Regions from separate parts of the Lysinibacillus sp. NPDC059133 genome, predicted to be linked through region 3. Evidence: riboswitches for the same ligand, from Rfam matches in the RefSeq annotation. Region 3 holds a riboswitch; each other region holds the start of a gene.

What was found. Region 3 has a riboswitch for lysine ahead of ACFXN8_RS02740 (aspartate kinase). Riboswitches for the same ligand answer to the same signal wherever they lie in the genome.
Positions count from the first base shown of each region.
Region 1: it holds a riboswitch for lysine, as region 3 does, so the genes downstream of both, ACFXN8_RS06675 (transporter substrate-binding domain-containing protein) here and ACFXN8_RS02740 (aspartate kinase) in region 3, are expected to answer to the same signal.
Region 2: it holds a riboswitch for lysine, as region 3 does, so the genes downstream of both, ACFXN8_RS25485 (amino acid permease) here and ACFXN8_RS02740 (aspartate kinase) in region 3, are expected to answer to the same signal.

Region 1 covers NZ_JBHZDH010000008.1:85,736-92,406, reverse strand. The annotation lists gene ACFXN8_RS06695 (toxic anion resistance protein) at 1-891, shown strand, start outside; gene ACFXN8_RS06690 (DUF6501 family protein) at 1,061-1,258, opposite strand; gene ACFXN8_RS06685 (amino acid ABC transporter ATP-binding protein) at 1,714-2,445, opposite strand; gene ACFXN8_RS06680 (amino acid ABC transporter permease) at 2,458-3,183, opposite strand; gene ACFXN8_RS06675 (transporter substrate-binding domain-containing protein) at 3,369-4,235, opposite strand; lysine riboswitch at 4,351-4,536, opposite strand; gene odhB (2-oxoglutarate dehydrogenase complex dihydrolipoyllysine-residue succinyltransferase) at 5,378-6,607, opposite strand.
Region 2 covers NZ_JBHZDH010000091.1:3,217-9,887, reverse strand. The annotation lists tRNA gene ACFXN8_RS25535 (tRNA-Pro) at 1-36, shown strand, start outside; tRNA gene ACFXN8_RS25530 (tRNA-Ala) at 50-125, shown strand; tRNA gene ACFXN8_RS25525 (tRNA-Ser) at 138-230, shown strand; tRNA gene ACFXN8_RS25520 (tRNA-Phe) at 242-317, shown strand; tRNA gene ACFXN8_RS25515 (tRNA-Gly) at 321-394, shown strand; tRNA gene ACFXN8_RS25510 (tRNA-Ile) at 402-478, shown strand; tRNA gene ACFXN8_RS25505 (tRNA-Asn) at 483-559, shown strand; tRNA gene ACFXN8_RS25500 (tRNA-Glu) at 561-632, shown strand; gene ACFXN8_RS25495 (nitric oxide synthase oxygenase) at 1,101-2,147, shown strand; gene ACFXN8_RS25490 (CynX/NimT family MFS transporter) at 2,226-3,434, opposite strand; lysine riboswitch at 3,610-3,786, shown strand; gene ACFXN8_RS25485 (amino acid permease) at 3,873-5,333, shown strand; gene ACFXN8_RS25480 (response regulator transcription factor) at 6,367-6,671, shown strand, end outside.
Region 3 covers NZ_JBHZDH010000003.1:39,255-45,925, reverse strand. The annotation lists gene trxA (thioredoxin) at 1-28, shown strand, start outside; gene uvrC (excinuclease ABC subunit UvrC) at 160-1,950, shown strand; lysine riboswitch at 2,076-2,254, shown strand; gene ACFXN8_RS02740 (aspartate kinase) at 2,480-3,706, shown strand; gene ACFXN8_RS02735 (methyl-accepting chemotaxis protein) at 4,181-5,440, shown strand; gene ACFXN8_RS02730 (YslB family protein) at 6,168-6,602, opposite strand.

The DNA of each region.
Region 1 (6,671 bases), on a different contig from region 3:
GAATCAGTCCTGTCTTTAGGGCAAGATTCACAGCGATCACTTTCTCAATTTGCCGATCGAATGCTTGCACAAGTAAAACAGAAAGATGTCACAAAAATCGGCCAAATGCTAGACTCATTAATGCATACGTTAGACCGAGTAGACCCTAACGCATTAGAACCAAAAAAACAGTCCTTTTTTAAAAAAATGTTTGGTAAAATTGAGCCTACTGTTAAGCAAACATTAACGGAGTTTGAACGTATTAGTATCCAAGTAGAACGAATTGGTGTTCAGCTTGAACGTGCACAACTTCAAATGATTAAAGATGTAGAAATGCTAGAAGGACTGTATGCACATAATAGAGGATACTTTGAAGAGTTAGCGACTGCTATTGCAGCAGGACAAATGAAGAAGCATCAAGCCATTGAAGTGGAACTTCCTGAAAAGGTGACTAGTGTACAGGCCGCGAAACAGCCTCTAGCTATCCAACAGCTTAATGACTTTGCCGCTCAAATCGAACGTCTAGATCAACGTATTTATGACTTACAAGTTTCTCAGCAGGTTGCCTTACAAACTGCACCACAAATACGCATGATCCAACAGTCCAATCAAACACTAGCGGAAAAAATAGAATTTTCAATCGTTACCCTTATACCACTTTGGAAAAATCAGTTAGCTATGATGTTATCTATGCATATGGATCATCGCTACGCGCAGCTAGAAGAAAGATTATCTCGTACACATGATCGTTTTACGAGCCCTTCTTTTGAACAGCAAGTATCAAAATTCAAAGAAACACAGCATGAGCTGAAATCAGCTATCCAAGATGTCTTTGACCTTCATACGGCTTCCGAGCAGGAAAAAGAGCATCTACAGGATGTTACTGAAATAAAGGCCTTCAAGAGGGAATGATTTCGTTTTTCCAACAAACAAGGGTGGCTCAGAAATCATCTGAACCACCCTTTTATTTTCATTCAAACCTATTGAATGAAAATAAAGCCTTCGGTGGATGCCCAGGAATGAACTGTGCGTGCACAATTCACAATCCGGACGCAATGACACCAAGGCGAAATTGATTTACTTATTCGAAATAATCTTTATAGTAGCCACCAATATTACCAGTGTTATCGATAATAAAAATGAATTCTTCTGTTTCATTTTTTACATCATATTGATTCCCTACTGTTAATACGTTTGAAACTAAATATTTTGATGCATTTGTATGCTTACAAGTAACTGTACGTACAGTTGCAGCATCTTTCCATTTTAAATGTAACATAATCTCTCTACCTCTCTTTACTAGCACGAAGCTAATGTCTACAACTTATTTTATAATATTTTTGTACTCTTGTGGAGAAAAAAACCATAGAAGACGATATTTTCTCCGTAACTATCCATTTTTTTAACTATATCAATTTCGTCTTGGCGTAATTGATGCTGTCGCTTTGCTTTCGCACAGATAAACAATGCGTCAGGAGGCATGATCTTCATTCAGTAGATGCACTGTAGGTCTCATCCCATTACATGCAGAGTTGGGAGTCCCCTAATAAATGAAGATAACTAATAAAAATTTTACTTAGAGGTGTTAACATGAGTTTTGGTAGTGTACCGCAATGGTTTTTTATACTAGCCGTTGCATTTGCAATTTGCTTTATTATATACGCAGAATGGAATTCTAGAAAATAAGTGAGCCCATTAATTTGGACTCACTTTTTTTGTTATTGTAACCGAACTTTATTTTAATGTCCGTTTTAAAAACTCTTTTGTCCGTTCATGCTGAGGGTTTACTAAAACCTGTGCTGGAGGGCCTTCCTCTACAATAACACCTTTATCCATAAAGACAACGCGATCTGCTACTTCTTTGGCAAATTCCATTTCATGTGTAACGATTAACATCGTATTTCCGGAATCTGCTAGCTGACGCATTACCTTTAAAACTTCCCCCACCATTTCTGGGTCAAGGGCTGACGTCGGTTCATCAAACAGCATTACTTCTGGGCTCATTGACAATGCTCGTGCAATCGCTACACGTTGTTTTTGACCGCCAGATAGCTGTCGTGGCTTGGCATTGACGTATTGATCCATACCAACAATTTGTAAATATTTTAGCGCTATTTCATCGGCTTCTGCCTTCGAACGCTTTAATACTTTCATTTGACCAACTGTGCAATTTTTCAGCACATTATGATTGTTGAATAGGTTAAATTGCTGGAATACCATGCCTAAATGTGTACGGTATTCCTGGATATTATGTTTTTCATCTAAAATATCTTCACCTTTGTAAATAATTTGACCGCCACTTGGTGTTTCCAGTAAATTAATGCAGCGTAGTAATGTTGATTTACCAGATCCTGAAGAACCGATTAAGCAGACAACTTCGCCCTTTTCTACTTGGAAATTTACATCCTTTAACACTTCGTTACGCCCAAATGATTTACTTAAATGCTCTATTTTAATAACTGTCATTTATGAGCCCCCCTATACTGCTTCTTTCTGTGCTTTTTGGTAGGCATCTTGTCCATCCAGCCGTTTTTCTACATACAGTAAAATTCTTGATGCTGTGAATGTCATGATGAAATAAAGGACACATGCTACGAAGAAGGATTCGAAATAGCGGAAGTTATTACCTGCAATCGACTTTGTTTGGAAGAATAATTCCGTAACCCCAATAACGTTTAAAACTGCTGTATCTTTAATGTTCATAATTAATTGGTTACCTGTTGCAGGCAATATATTTCGGGCAACTTGTGGTAATACAACATGTAGCATGATTTGAACATGATTCATACCAATTGCCGATGCAGCCTCGTACTGTCCTTGATCAATTGAAACAATACCGCCACGCACGATTTCTGCCATATAAGCGCCTGTATTTAGTGAAACAACTAAAATACCTGCCGTAATAAAGTGCATATCAATACCAAATGCTATATCTAAGCCGTAAAATACAACCATTGCTTGTACAATCATTGGTGTACCACGGAAGAATTCGACATAGCATGTTAGTATAAAATTAATGAGTTTTAAGCTATAAAATTTTACACCCTTTTTACGAACTTTAATGGTATGCATAATTCCGATGAAAAATCCGATAAGTGCACCAATAATTGTACTACTAATAGAAATAAGTAGTGTATAATACGCACCTCGTAAAAACATTTGCCAGTTGTTCTCAATTATAGAAATAATCCATTCAAGACTCATGATGTACCTCCTAACAACGTCATGTTGCTTTTTCTTTACAATCGTCTTAGCTATCTACCATTTTCATTGGGCCCCTGTTTCTTTTATCATATGAAACAATTAGCTAAGACATTATTATTATTTAGAAAGATTCTAATATAGTATAATGATATTGCACGGACTAGCAGCTAGCCCGCGCAATCATATTATTGTGCTGCTGGTTGTTGGTGAATGGCTTCCTCCATAATTTTTTGGCGATCATCTTCAGAAATACCTTTTAAGATTTCATTAATCTTTTCAAGATTTGCATCACCTTTACGTAAACCAACTGCGATCGATGTATTTGAAATATCTGTATCGAAGCCTTCTTCAAATTTTACATATGTGAATTTATCGTTTGCAGCAGCAGCGGAAATACCTTCTGGACGTTCTGCTACGTAGCCATCAATTTTTCCAGCTTCTAATGCTACTCGCATTGCTGGGAAGCTATCCATTGCTGTTTGTTTTTTTACATCTTTGATTTGATCAATAACAGTGTAGTTAGATGTATTTAACTGTGATGTGATTTTTGCACCAGAGAAATCTTGGATAGATGTTGCTTTTTCATATTTACTACCTTTTTTAATAACCATTACAAAATCAGACGTATAGTAGTTTTCTGTGAAGTCGATCGTTTGCTTACGTTCTTCAGTAGGTGACATACCTGCAATGATAGCATCGATTTTATTTGATTGTAGAGCTGGTACTAAGCCATCCCATTCCAATTTTACGATAACCAATTCTTTTCCTAAGCCTTCAGCTATTTTTTTCGCCATTTGTACATCATAACCGCCTGCATATTCTGCATTATCGGCAATTTTTACTGCGCCATTTGCATCACCTTGCTGCGTCCAGTTAAACGGAGCATAACTTGCTTCCATCCCAATACGGAATTCGCCGCCAGCTTCCTCGTTACTCGTATTGCCCCCGTCATTACTAGATGACGATGGCTCCTTCTTGTCACTAGTACCACATGCAGCTAGCAAAATTGCAGTCACTACGGTCAACATTACTACTAACCATTTTCTTTTCATGTAAAACTCCCCCTTTTTCTGTAAAAAAATAAGACAACTGTACTAAAAAAGCCTAAGCTCTGAACTTAGGTCTTACTTTTCAACAGTTGCCCAAATCCTCACTATAATTCCATCATTCCGAGATAGCACAACCTAGTAAACCTGGAAAAAATCTACTAGGACAGTCCTGCACTTATTCACTGCAGACCCAGCATAAAAGTACGAGCTCCTTTTACACTTCGGCGATAGATCCTTCTTCATTGCGTCTTCGCTTGCTTTTACTCAACAATGAACTAATAAATACCGCGCCTCTACCTCACAATAGAAAAAACGTGAGGTTTGAATATTTAATTGATTATTAAGATACTACTATAAAACTAACTTATTCGTCAAGATAATTTTATTATTTTTCTGACTAATTACAATATTAGGGTTTTTTATCCTTTTTAAAGAAAATCCGCAAATAATTAATACTTAACTTACTTTCTATTAATTCAAAAGAAATTGTTGATCAGTAAAAATAATAGTCTTTGCACTATATGCATCTTTATGAAACTTTCGCAAACGTTGGGATAACCTATCCGTTGATTTGATTCGTTTCCTTTCCGTCGCTTTGATTGCCTTATCCGTCGCTTCAAGTCCTATCTGTCACTTTGGCTCTTTTATCCGTCACTTCGGCTCTTCTTCCGTCGCTTCGTTTCCTATCCGTCTCTTTGGCTCTTTTATCCGTCGTTTCAGCCCTTCTTTCCATCGCCTCGAATGCTTTATCCGTCGCTTCGTTTTCTTTCCGTCTCTTTGGCACTTTTATCCGTCGCTTCAGCCCTTCTTTCCGTCGCTTCGAGTCCTATCCGTCTCTTTGGCTCTTTTATCCGTCGTTTCAGCTTCTCTTTCCGTCGCTTCGAGTCCTATCCGCCACTTTGGCTCTTTTATCCGTCGTTTCGCCTCCTCTATCCGTCGCTTCAGCCCTTCTTTCCGTCGCTTCGAGTCCTATCCGTCTCTTTGGCTCTTTTATCCGTCATTTCAGCTTCTCTTTCCGTCACTTCGGCTCTTCTTTACGTCGCTTCGTTTCCATTGTTCAGATTACTTTAACCTTTACTTTCTCAAATGTTCCATAAAAAAACCTTGCGAAAAAATGTTTCGCAAGGTTTTAACAAACTCAGGTATTAAGAATTTAATAATAAATCTTCTGGGTTTTCAAGTAGTTCTTTAATAGTTTTAAGGAAGCCTACAGAATCTTTACCATCGATAATACGGTGGTCATAAGAAAGAGCTAAGTACATCATTGGGCGAATTTCTACTTCACCATTCACTTCAACTGGACGTTTTTTGATAGTATGCATACCAAGGATACCAGCTTGTGTACCATTCATGATAGGTGTAGACATTAATGAACCGAATACCCCACCATTTGTAATTGTGAATGAGCCACCTTGAAGATCAGCTAAACCTAATTTTTTGTCGCGTGCTTTTTTAGCTAGGTCTGCAATTGAATCTTCAATTTCAGCAAAGTTTTTGCGGTCAGCGTCACGTACAACTGGTACTACTAAACCTTCTTCTGTTGATACAGCTACACCGATATCAAAGAAGTTGTTTAAGTGAATTTCATCACCAGCGATTTGTGCGTTCACGTATGGGTATTTTTTAAGTGCTGCAACTACAGCTTTTGTGAAGAATGACATGAAACCAAGTTTTGAGCCAGTTGACTCGAAGAATTGGTCTTTTTTACGAGAACGTAAAGCCATAACGTTTGTCATATCTACTTCGTTGAATGTTGTTAACATTGCTGTAGATTGTTTTACTTCAAGTAAGCGTTTTGCAATTGTTTGGCGACGACGGCTCATTTTTTCAACAGTCACACGTGATTCATCTACTGCTGCAACTGCTTTAGGTGCTGCTGGAGATGCTTGTGGTGCCGCTACTGGAGCTGTACCATGAGCTGCTACGTCTTGTACACGTACACGGCCTTGTGGATCTACTGGAGATACAGCAGCAAGGTCAATACCTTTTTCACGAGCAAGTTTACGAGCTGCTGGAGATGCGATTACACGCTCACCAGAAGTTTCTTCTACTACTGGAGCTGCTGCAACAGGAGCAGGTGCCGCTTGTGGCGCTGGAGATGCTGCCTCAACTGGTGCTGCTGGAGCAGGTGCTGCACCTTCGCCAGCTTCAACAACTGCGATAACTTGACCTACAAGTACAGTATCGCCTTCTTCAGCTAAAATTTGAGTTAATACTCCCGCTTCTTCAGAAATGATTTCAGCGTTTACTTTATCTGTTTCAAGTTCAACGATGAATTCACCTTTTTCAATGCGATCGCCCACTTTTTTTACCCACTGTGCGATACTACCTTCTGTAATCGATTCTGCTAATTCAGGGACTTTAATTTCAGCCACTTTCATTTCCTCCTTTAATTAACGTGCATTGGTGCACATAAAAGGGCTACTGCCTAAGCAAGTA
Region 2 (6,671 bases), on a different contig from region 3:
AAGGGGTCGTAGGTTCGAATCCTGTCATTCCGACCATCTTTCCTAACAAGGGGCCTTAGCTCAGCTGGGAGAGCGCCTGCCTTGCACGCAGGAGGTCAGCGGTTCGATCCCGCTAGGCTCCACCACTTATATATTACGGAGGTATACCCAAGTTCGGCTGAAGGGATCGGTCTTGAAAACCGACAGGCGGGTAACACCGCGCGGGGGTTCGAATCCCTCTACCTCCTCCATATTTTTTTTCGGGTCAGTAGCTCAGTTGGTAGAGCATTAGATTGAAGCTCTAAGTGTCGGCGGTTCGATTCCGTCCTGACCCACCATCTGCGGGTGTAGTTTAATGGTAAAACCTCAGCCTTCCAAGCTGATGTCGTGAGTTCGATTCTCATCACCCGCTCCAAAATAATGGGCCTATAGCTCAGCTGGTTAGAGCGCACGCCTGATAAGCGTGAGGTCGATGGTTCGAGTCCATTTAGGCCCACCATTATTCCGAAGTAGCTCAGTTGGTAGTAGCACCTGACTGTTAATCAGGTTGTCGCAGGTTCGAGTCCTGCCTTCGGAGCCACGGCCCCTTGGTCAAGTGGTTAAGACACCGCCCTTTCACGGCGGTAACACGGGTTCGAATCCCGTAGGGGTCATCAAGCATGTTGCACGTTTGTGCAACATGCTTTTTTTTTATGCCAACTATAAGTCAAAAAAGGATTATCCCTCGTTAAGGAAGTTTTATTTCTAATGGACACGCCATAACGTCTATTCCTAAATATTGCGAAGGGCTTAATCATGATAAACAAAATTGCAAATGTAACTGAAGATATCCTCTTGTTTAATCTATTTCTGCATACAAAAACGATTTACCCTCTGCAATTCCCCAAAATTTTTATAATACCACTTCAAAGGAAGCTATGTATCTTTTACCTACTCCATTTGAGCACAAAGCCTGATTTCGGGCAGCAATTATGCCAAGGCATATTTTTATAAAAAGAAGAGCTGATATGGAAAATTGAACAAAGTATTTCATATATAAAATATGTATGTTTTCTTGCAGATTTTTTCGTGGTGATAATAGTTCCATTCCTCTAATATGAGGATAGATGGAGGAGTTCGATATGAATTTACATGAAGTACAACGATTTTTAGAACTTTATCAAGTAGAGCAAAACGAGTCAAAAACATGGCTAGAAAATAAATTACAGCATATTAAAACGGCTGGAGAATATATACCGACAACGGAAGAATTAATCTTTGGTGCACGAGTGGCTTGGCGTAATAGTAATAAGTGTATTGGTCGACTGTTTTGGCAATCGCTGCATGTTGTAGATGCCCGTGATATTTCACATGAAGAGGATATCTTCAATGCTTTGCTTAAACATATTCAATATGCCACAAATGATGGGAAGATTCGTCCAACAATAACGATTTTTGCACCAGGGCGAGTTCGTATATGGAATCATCAGCTAATCCGCTATGCTGGTTATGAAACAGAATCTGGAATCGTTGGTGATCCGCATTCCGTTGAGTTTACAAAAGTATGTGAATCACTTGGCTGGCAAGGTGAGAGAACAGCATTTGATGTACTTCCGATTGTTGTACAGGTAGATGGTAGAGAGCCACAAGCGTTTATAATCCCTGACGAATATGTACTAGAGGTACCGATTCGCCACCCTGAATCTTCACAAGTAGAGAAGCTAGGATTAAAATGGTATGCAGTGCCGATTATTTCGAGCATGCGCTTCCAAATGGCAGGTATCGATTTTGAGGCAGCCCCATTCAATGGTTGGTATATGGGTACAGAAATTGGGGCACGTAATTTAGCAGATCATGAGCGTTATAATATGCTGCCCGCTGTAGCAGAAATTTTCAACCTCGATACAACCAAACAGGCTTCTTTATGGCGTGACCGAGCATTAGTTGAGCTAAATATGGCAGTTCTACATTCTTTTAAAGAAGATGGTGTGAGCATTGTAGATCATCATACAGCTGCACAGCAATTTAAATTGTTTGAGGAAGCAGAAGCAGCAGCAAATCGTGAGGTTACAGGCAATTGGACATGGTTGATTCCACCCCTTTCTCCAGCTACAACTCATATTTACCATAAGCCTTATGTTAATGTTTACAATACACCGAACTATTTTTATCAGAAACCACCTTACTAATAGAGAAAGGCAGCTCACGTTAACTTATTTCAGCGGGTGTCCAAACATCTGCTGAAATAAGATCATGAGCTACCTTTTTTAATTTACATATTCATTTTTAGAAGCCCTAAATGAACATAAGAAGAGTATCAATACTACGACAACAAATAACCAACCAGCCGTATTCCAGCCACCAAATAAATCATGCAAATAACCAAATAAGATTGGACCGATTGCAGCTAATAAATACCCTAATGATTGCGCAAAACCTGATAAATCAGCTGCTTCAAAAGCGGTACGGGTACGTAATGTAAAGAACATCATCGCTAATGAGAATGAAGCTCCTCCGGCTAAGCCTAGTAGCACCATCCAAAGTATAGCGAGGTTTGTCCATTCCATCACTAGTCCGATAAAGCCAATTAAGTAAAATGCCGTAAACATGAATACGAGAGGTCGTTGAGATGTCATTTTACTAGCGATAATAGGCACCGCTAATGCCATTGGGACTTGTGAAAATTGCATGATGGAAAACATCCATCCTGCACGATCTGCAGCTAATCCTTGTGCTATATATATTTCAGGAATCCAAGCAGCGGTTGTATAGAATAATAATGACTGAAATCCCATAGTTCCCGCTACTGCCCAAGTAACAGGTGATTTCCATAAAGGTGTACGTTTTTTCGTAGTTTTAACATTAGGTTCAGGCTTATTAAATTTCAACTGTGGAATCCATATTAAAATAGTTAACGCCACGAGAACAAGTGCGACTGCCAGTGCACCTTGCCAGCCAATTGATGAATGGGCAACAGGATAGCTAATGCCAGCACCGAGTCCAGCTGTCAAATTCATCGACATTGTGAAAAATGCCATAAGTAAACCTACGTGAAAGGGAAACTTCAGTTTAAGCAATCCTGGAATAAGTACGTTACCGAATGAAATGGCTATACCAATTAGCGCAGTACCAAATACGAGCAAACTAGTTGTTCCGAGGGAGCGTATTACAATCCCTAACGCCAAAAGAATAGTCGATAAAAATAATGTTAGTTCTAGCCCGATTTTACGTGCGACAATTGGTACAAAAGGTGAGATGATTGCAAATGCTAACAATGGGATTGTTGTTAGAAAGCCCGCTAGTACATTGGATATGCCGAGGTCTTCGCGGATAAAGGAAATAATAGGTCCAACAACTGTTAGCGGCATCCGTAATGTCGAGGCAATACAAATTACGCCGATAACTAATAATAAGGTTGTACCTTTCCAATTAATTTTCCTGCTAGGATAAGTATCGGTATGTTCATGAGTAGCCAAATAAATCCCCCCTGTTAGAACAATTATGATTGAACCACTATACCACTTTATCACAATAATAAAAATAGTAGAAAATTCATAAAATATAGAATGTTACTTGAGTTATTGAAATGTCATAGGTTGTATGTTAGAATAATATCCATCGTAAATTTAATAATTATATGCCTCATGTTTATAATGAGGTAGAGGTCGCGGTATTTAAGAGTATGCTAATGGAAATGACAAGCATTAGAGATATTAGTTGAAAGGAAATACCGCCGAAGTGTGAGGGGACTTGAAAACCTCATGCTGGGGCTGTCTCCGAAAGGAACAGAACTGTCACGTTTGAACAACGTGTTGAGCTATCATTTTGAAAGAACAGAGGATTTACTTAGCCATCACAGCAACGTTCATGTGATGGCATTTTTTTGCCTCTTATAAAAGGAAGGAAGCTATATCATGAGTGAAATAAAAGTCAATCAGCTCGGCCATAAAGCGCCTAAGCTGAAAAAGGAATTAAAAAGCCGTCATATTACAATGATTTCATTGGGCGGTACAATCGGTACAGGATTGTTCTTAGCTAGTGGTGGTGCCATTGCACAAGCAGGCCCTGGCGGTGCACTACTCGCCTATGCATTAATCGGTATCATGGTGTATTTTTTAATGACGAGCTTAGGCGAAATGGCAGCTTATATGCCATCATCGGGTTCATTTAGTACGTATGCTACAAAATTTGTAGACCCAGCTCTAGGCTTTGCGCTTGGCTGGAACTACTGGTACAACTGGGCAATTACAATTGCGGCAGAAATTTCTGCTGTATCATTAATTATGAAATATTGGTTCCCAGATAGCTCATCAGCACTTTGGACTGTTTTATTTATTGCTGTCGTTTTAACGTTCAATCTATTATCGGTAAAAAGCTATGGTGAAAGTGAATATTGGTTTGCCATGATAAAGGTTGTAACTGTCATCATTTTTATTATCATCAGTTTCTTAATGATTTTTGGTATTTTAGGAGGAAACGCTCCGGTAGGCTTTACGAATTTCTTTATCAGTGATGGACCATTCCACGGTGGATTTCTTGCTACATTTGGTATTTTCTTAGCTGCTGGATTCTCGTTCCAAGGGACAGAGCTACTTGGAATAACAGCAGGTGAAACAGATGATCCTGGTAAAAATATTCCGAAAGCTGTTAAGTCTGTTTTCTGGAGAATTCTTTTATTCTATATTTTAGCGATCGGTGCAATTGGGCTGCTGATTCCATTTACAGACTCACGTTTGCTATCTGAAGATATCGCTGTTTCACCATTTACACTGGTGTTCGACCGTTTAGGAATTGCCTTTGCTGCTTCATTGATGAATGCTATCATTTTAACGGCAATGCTGTCAGCAGGGAATTCAGGGCTGTACGCATCTTCTCGTATGCTTTGGCAATTGGCAGTAGATGGACATGCACCGAAATTTTTCGCTAAACTAAGCCGTCGAGGTATTCCGATTTACGCATTACTGGCGACTTTAGCTGTAGGCTCCCTAGCATTTTTAGCTTCATTCTTTGGTGATGGTGTAGTCTACATGTGGCTTCTAAATGCCTCTGGGATGTCTGGCTTCATTGCTTGGCTAGGAATTGCATTTAGCCATTACCGTTTCCGTCGAGCGTTCGAGGTACAGGGATTAGATCCGAAATTGCTGCCGTATAAAGCAAGGCTATTCCCATTCGGCCCGCTATTTGCCTTTACGGTTTGTATGATTGTTGTTATTGGACAAAACTACAATGCCTTTATGGGTAATACAATAGACTGGTATGGAGTCTTTGTCTCCTATATCGGTATTCCACTGTTCTTATTCTTATGGCTTGGCTATAAAATCAAGCATAAAACAAAAATGCATCCATTAGAGCAATGTGATTTAAAAGTCGAATAATAAAAAATAAAACTGTCCTGTGAGTCATAAAAATGACTTGCAGGGCAGTTTTTTTAGTTAAATAATAAATTTGTAATTCTAGATGTACAATCAAAATACTCCAAATGAACGATTAATCTTTAAGCTCCAAAACCTCGTACCCCCATAATTGCAATCATCGATCCGTAGATGACAAGAATAAGCAAAATGATGAGTAATCTTAAATATTTAGATATACCTTTTTGTTTTGATCGAATTCCGGATATCCCAAAATATATACTCATTATCCAAAGTAGAGCACCTACATAAAAGTAAATCCCAAAAAATACCGTTCTTACTTAATGAACTAGCATAAAACAATAACAATCCGATAATACAAAATGCAATAGAAAAAAACTGTAATTCCTTCTAAAAGTCATTTCTCCAGTCCTTTCTAAATTATTTGGATTATTGCTAACAATATACCAACCAATACATATGACAAATCTGCATTTTAGGCTTCAGATAAAATTACTGGAGAGAATAAAAAGAGGACTTTAGTTTCTCGAATCGTCCCCACTTTTGGTGCACAACCTTAATATGGTAAAATGATAGATAAATAACACATCATCAAATTTTGGGTAGGACATTTGTTGAAACGTATACCATGCATATAAGTTGATTGGAGTGGAGGCTGGGCGACTCCTTGGGGATTAGCGATAGAGGAACGAAGGCTAAAACCATCACGTCCTGTGATAACGCCTTCGTGACCAACATCCTGCTGCTGACGCTTCGTTAGCACTACGCTTTCGCGCAAAAAACATCTGTTGCCCCAAGCGGCTCATCGGACGCCCCCAGGAAGCTCTGCTCTGCGCGAAAGCGAAGCGTCAGCGGCAAATGTTTTATCTGTGCGAAAGCGTAGCGACAGCAACAAATGTTTTATCTGTGCGAAAGCGTAGCGACAGCAACAACAAAGCGCCCAGCTGGAACGGAAATCAACCCCTCTTTGTGGTGATGATCATAGTAATGACAAGTCATATATAGACTGCTTTATATTAGGAAGAGGTGCATGAACGTGCAAAAGCATATTTTACTAGTAGAAGATGACGAAGCCATTCGTGAAATGGTAGAAAGCTATTTAACAATGGAGGGATTCCATGTTACCACTGCAGTAAATGGAGAAGAAGCCTTACAATATTGTTTAAACAAACCCTTTGATTTAGTGATTTTGGATATTATGATACCGAAGCTTAATGGATTAGAAGTTTTAAAGATTATACGAGAGCAAGCATCACTTCCAATTATCATTATGTCAGCCAAGGATAGTGATGTTGATAAAGCGTTAGGGTTAGGATTAGGGGCAGATGATTATATTGCCAA
Region 3 (6,671 bases):
AGAAGCATTTATCGCAAAACATGCTTAATTTGTAAGAAAAAAAGAGTCGAGCCATCAATAGATGTGCTTGGCTTTTTTTCGTTATATAATAAAGAGATAAGTATCATAATGCATGTAAAGAACGAATGTTAGTTTGAACAAAAAGGGGGCAGGTAGGCGATGAATGATTTAATTAAACGAAAGCTTGAAATTTTACCAGATCAGCCTGGCTGCTATTTGATGAAAGATCGACAAGGAACCATTATTTATGTCGGGAAAGCAAAAGTGCTGAAAAATCGAGTGCGCTCGTATTTTACTGGTACGCATGAAGGGAAAACACAAAGACTTGTAAGCGAAATAGAAGATTTTGAGTACATTGTGACATCCTCCAATATTGAAGCTTTAATTTTAGAGCTTAATCTTATAAAACTTCATGATCCGAAGTACAATATTATGCTGACGGATGATAAAACGTATCCGTATTTAAAAATTACAAATGAAAAACACCCACGCCTTATTACAACACGAAAAGTGAAAAAGGATAAGGCAAAATATTTTGGTCCATATCCGAATGCGTATGCAGCAAGTGAGACGAAAAAGCTGCTAGATCGTTTATATCCTCTGCGAAAATGTGTACAACTCCCTAGCAAGGTTTGTTTGTATTATCACATGGGGCAATGTCTAGCCCCTTGTGTGAAGGATATTGATGCTGAAGTTTACCACGATATGATTGAGGATATGACAAAATTTTTAAATGGTGGGGTTGAGGAAGTCAAAAAGGAGCTAGAGGTAAAAATGCTAGCGGCCGCAGAAAATTTAGAGTTTGAGCGTGCAAAGGAATTTCGTGATCAAATTGCACATATCGATACAGTCATGCAAAAGCAAAAAATCGTCTCAAGTGATACAACTAACCGCGATGTATTTGGCTATGCCGTCGAGAAGGGCTGGATGTGTGTTCAAGTTTTCTTTGTCCGTCAAGGAAAGCTTATTGAGCGAGATGTCTCGATTTTCCCAATTTACCAAGAGGCAGAAGAGGAATTTTTAACGTTCGTTGGACGATTTTACGAAAAGCTAGAGCACATTAAGCCTAAGGAGATCTTTATCCCACAATCTATTGATGCAGATATTTTAACGGAATTATTAGAAGTTAAGGTACTTACACCAAAACGTGGGCAAAAAAAAGAGCTAGTTGAATTAGCGACGAAAAATGCTGAAATTGCTGTAGCAGCGAAGTTCCAACTTATTGAACGTCAGGAAGAACGCACTATAGGAGCATGTGAGGCGCTTGGTGAAGCTATGAGCATTTCTACGCCTTTACGGATTGAAGCTTTCGATAATAGTCATATGCATGGGACAGATGCTGTATCTGCAATGGTTGCATTTATCGATGGAAAACCCGCAAAGAAGGAGTATCGAAAGTACAAAACACGTACAGCTGCCAAGCACGATGATTACGGGGCAATGCAGGAAGTAATCCGTCGTCGTTACACACGCGTATTAAAAGAAGGTCTACCTTTACCAGATTTAGTACTAATTGACGGTGGGAAGGGGCAAATGGAAGTTGCAAGAGAAGTATTAGAGGATGAGCTCGGCCTTGTCATTCCAATTGCCGGATTAGCAAAAGATGAAAAGCATAATACGTCACAGCTTCTATTCGGTGATCCACCTGAAGTCATTGCATTAAAGCGCACAAGTGATGGCTTCTATTTACTGCAGCGAATTCAAGACGAAGTACACCGCTTTGCTATTACCTTCTTACGACAGCAGCACGAGAAGCATGCTATACAATCTGTCCTCGATCATATAGAGGGCGTTGGTCCAAAGCGAAAACAGCAATTACTTAAGCATTTTGGCTCTGTCAAAAAAATTCGTGAGGCAAGTGTACAGGCGTTAGAAGAAGCAGGAATGCCTGCTAATTTAGCTAGCAATATTCATGCTTATTTTCAACAAGAGACATTGTCAAAGGATTAGACGTATGCTAAGGTTGTATATAACATTGTTCTTCAATATAGCAATGTTTATGTACGGAGCCTTAGTTTTTTGTAGTTTCTATTTATCCATAAACTATAAGGTTCAATTAAATACATTCACTATTTAGTGATGATAGAGGTGCAAGATTTAGGAGTAGTACATTCGAGGACGAACAAGTCCAGTGAAAATGTATGAAAGGGGATCTTGCCGAAGTGGAGCATCGTTGTTTCCGATGCTGTGCTGGTTTTACATTTAAGAGATGTAAGACTGTCGATTCTAATCGTTTCGGAGAGCTATCACACATGCGCAAGTTATTTTATTGTACATGTTATAGGCAGCTTTCACGTTATGTGGGAGCTGCCTTTTTAGCTTTCTTTCAAGGCAGTTACTACTATGTAAGAGGTGATGCCAACCGTATTAGTTCAAGCCCTATAACTTAATGTCGCTTTGAGTTTGCAGCGTTATCTTTGTAAAGAGCCGCAAAAGTATAGCTACTTTAAATGATTAAATACAAAGGAGAATGATAAGGATGGCGAGAATTGTGATGAAATTTGGTGGTGCTACATTAACATCAACAGAGCACATTCAAGATGTTGCGAAAAAGGTGATTGCAGAAAAGGAAAGAGGTACTGAGATTGTCGTTGTCACTGCGGCAATGAGGGGGATGTCTAAAGAATTAGGGAAGATGGCTCGTGATCTATCAGACAATGCGTCTAAGCGTGAACTAGACGCATTGTTGTCAACAAGCTCACAACTATCAAGTGCATTAGTGGCGATTGCTTTGCAGGAAGAAGGATATGAGGCAGTGTCATTAACAGGCTGGCAGGTAGGTATTCAAACCGATGTCATGTATGGCAATGCACGTATTGAGGAGATAGACGCTAGTCGAATAGAAGAGCATTTTATGCAGGGGAAGATCGTCATCGTTGCAGGGGGACAGGGTATCTGTAATTCTCGGAATATTACGACGTTCGGTAAAGGTGGTGCGGAAACGACGGCGATAGCTATTGCTGCAGCATTGGAGGCGGAGCGCGTAGATATTTACACGAATGTAGATGGAGTCTACACAGCTGATCCAAGTCAGATTGCTGGGGCACGAAAGCTAAAAGAAATTTCCTATGATGAAATGCTAGAGCTATCAAACTTAGGATCACAAATTTTACACCCGCGGGCTGTAGAAATAGCAAAGAAGTTTCAAATCCCAGTTACCATTCGGTCGAGCGAAAAAGATACAGTAGGTACTTTATTGAAGGAGGAAGTTGAAATGGAGAAAAATTTAATTGTACGTGGTGTTGCCTATGAGTCAGACGTTATTCGCCTAACGGTGGGTTATGATGCTTATTCTAATGCTTCGTTAGCAGATATGTTCACAATACTTGCAGAAAATCGCATAAACGTCGATATCATCGTACAAGCAATAATTGATGGCTTAAAGCCAACTGTATCGTTTACCATTTTAAAAGAGGAGTTCGCCGATGCATTACGTGTCCTAGAAGATAGCAAATTATCACTAGGGTTTAGTTTTGCTGATTTTGAAATCGGCTTAGCAAAAGTCTCTATTATTGGCTCAGGAATGGCATCTAATCCAGGGGTGGCTGCCCGTATGTTTGATCGTCTACGTCGTGAAGGTATCCCTGTAAAAATGGTCAGTACTTCTGAAATAAAAGTGTCTGTCGTTGTTCCTCAGGACGAAATGATTCATGCAGCAAATGCATTACATGATGAATTTAACTTAGAACAAGCGCTTTACATATAATGTTGAAGAAGATGTGTCAGTAAAAGGCACATCTTTTCATGTTGTTGAAAAACTATTATGTCAATGAAATTAATATGTCATATTAAATAAAGTAGGGTTCTATGGCAAAACGAGGGGGTGATTTCCGTTCCGGCTGGGCTCTTTGCCGCTGACGCTTCGCTTTCGCGCAGAGCAGAGCTTCCTGGGGGCGTCCGATGAGCCGCTTCACTCGCTTTGCTCGCTCCAGGGTCTCGGGCCAACACGATGTTGGTCACGAAGGCGTTATCACAGGACGTGATGTTCTTAGCCTTCGTTCCTCTTTTGCTGATCCCCAAGGAGTAGCCCAGCCTCCACTCCAATCAACTACTTCACTTAGAATGAATCTTCTGGAATGGGCACATCTTTTTTTGTTCACATCAATTTAATAATTTATCCAATTCTATTGTTATATAATAAAAAGTGACATGTTTTACCAAGTGGAAGGTGGGAGTTTGTATGGTATTGTTCGGTTTATTTCAAAAGCCAGTAGATGAAGGCGTTGAGAGAAACAACGATTTAGAAATACAATTATTAAAAAAGCGAATCCTGGAATTAGAACTTGAGCAGGAAAGCATTGATGTGAAAAATGCGATTTTAGACTTTGTCCTAGCGCATATGGAGCTAATTAATTTTCAAACGGCTTTAAAGGTTCAAAATGTTTCAGCGGGTGTAGGGGATATTTCAGCAATGAGTGAAGAAATGTCGTCAAATACTGAAGAGATGCTTGCAGTTGAGCAAAATGTTAATGCAAACATTCAAGAAATAAAACAGCATTCATTACTCCTTGTAGAGGAAATGGAATCATCCATTTCAAAAGGTGAAATGGTTCAGGAGTTGTTGGCTAAAGGAGGTCATTCAACAGAGCAGTTATCTAATGAAATGACTAAAATGGATGATGTTGGTAAAAGTGTAACCGGGATTGCTGATCAAACACAACTACTATCCTTAAATGCCTCTATTGAAGCCGCACGTGCTGGCGAGCATGGAAAGGGATTTAATGTTGTCGCGATGGAAGTAGGAAAGTTAGCCAGCAGCTCGAAAGGTTCATTGCAAGAAATGACGAAGATTCGATCAGTCATTGATAAGAAATTACATAATACAATAAACAATATCAAACAAGTTGAACATTATTTAACTGACTTTTTAAGCATCATGAAGAACAATATTGCTAATTTGACTGTCACAAGCAAAAATATTGAAGAAGCAGCACATGGCATTCATCAAATGACAGCTGCATCAGAAGAAAATGTAATAGCTGTAGGTCGTTTAGCGGAAACAACGACTGAATTATCTCATACTAGTGACTTCTCGGAAATAATACAAAATCAAGTATCTGAAATGTTAAAAGCTATTGCACCTACAATCCGTAAGCCCAAAGAGCAAACGGTAGTGAGCCAATTGGCAGCAAGGTTAATGGATCATGCTAGCTTTTTACGAAATGCTATTCAAAAGGCTGGCCATAAAGAAACTATAAAAACGCATCATCAATGTAAGTTTGGGGAATGGTATTATGGCCATTTTGAGGAATATCGAAATTTACCAGAATATCGACAAATAGAACAACCCCATGAATTAGTACATAGGGCCGCACAAAAATTAGTGAATGAACTGTCAATTATAAACTTAGAGGAAATGATTCAACACTCACTAAATATTTTAGAAGCGTTTATTTCGTTAATAGATGTGCTTTTAAAAGAAAGACATGGCCAACTATAAATATAGAAAAGGATTGCCATTCATCAATTTGGAATGACAATCTTTTCATGTTGTTGAAAAAACTATTTTTCAATGAATAAGGTGTCCTATCAAATAAATTCTGGCTCTCAGCAAAGTGAGGGGTTGATTTCCGTTCCAGCTGGGCGCTTTGTCGCTGACGCTTCGCTTTCGCGCAGAGCTTCCTGGGGGCGTCCGATGAGCCGCTTGGGCCAACACGATGTTGGTCACGAAGGCGTTATCACAGGATGTGATGCTCTTAGCCTTCGTTCCCTATGTGCTCGCTGCAGGGTCTCGGGCCAACACGATGTTGGTCACGAAGGCGTTATCACAGGACGTGATGTTCTTAGCCTTCGTTCCTCTTACGCTAATCCCCAAGGAGTCGCCCAGCTTCCACTCCAATCAACTATTTCACATAGCATGTCAATCCAATTTATAGCGATAAAACAAAACTTCAGTTATGTCGAAAGCGAAGTGTCAGCAAAGGAGTTTGTCTGTGCGACAGCAACAATGGGTGTACAACCGCATCACTGTTATAAGTCTTTTCTGTTTGATTATGGTGAGTAGCAATAGTGTTAGTTTTACGCAATCGTTGATTGGAGTAGACTGGAACAGAAACCACCCTCATCTAAAGAGACACAACATTCACAAAGGTTTCCTTGGCCATTTTGTTTTCCAACACTAAAAAAGGATTGTCATCCATAAATTTAGGGTGACAATCCATTTTGTTTTATTCTGTTGGAACAGTGTACATGATTCGTTCTTTGACGTCCCATTTTACTGTAAACATAACGTTCTGTTGCTTTTCGCGTTTTTCATCATAGCATTCTGTTAAATAACCTTTTGCTTGCTGGATTTGTTCAGCTATAAATCCTGCTTCAAGTCTAAAGCTACGAAGACCGATTTGTATCAGTTCTGGATCATTTGTCAACTGGAATATACGCCCATCCTTCGTTTCTTTGACAAGCTCTAAATTACCCCAACAGGCATCTGCGAAAAATGCGATAAGTTCTTCTTGACTTTTACATGGGAACTTACGAGCTAGATCTTTTCCTGCCCAGTAAAGTACATCTGCTTCATGTTTACCAAGAATAGAAGATAAAATATAATCGCGAATTATCTCGTAGCCAAATGCTGAGATTGTAGGTGATGAAGTGTTTAACATTTAAATCCTTCTTTCTTAGAATTTTCTTAAAATTTGACACTGATAAAGTAAAGATAGATTTTTCGAGAA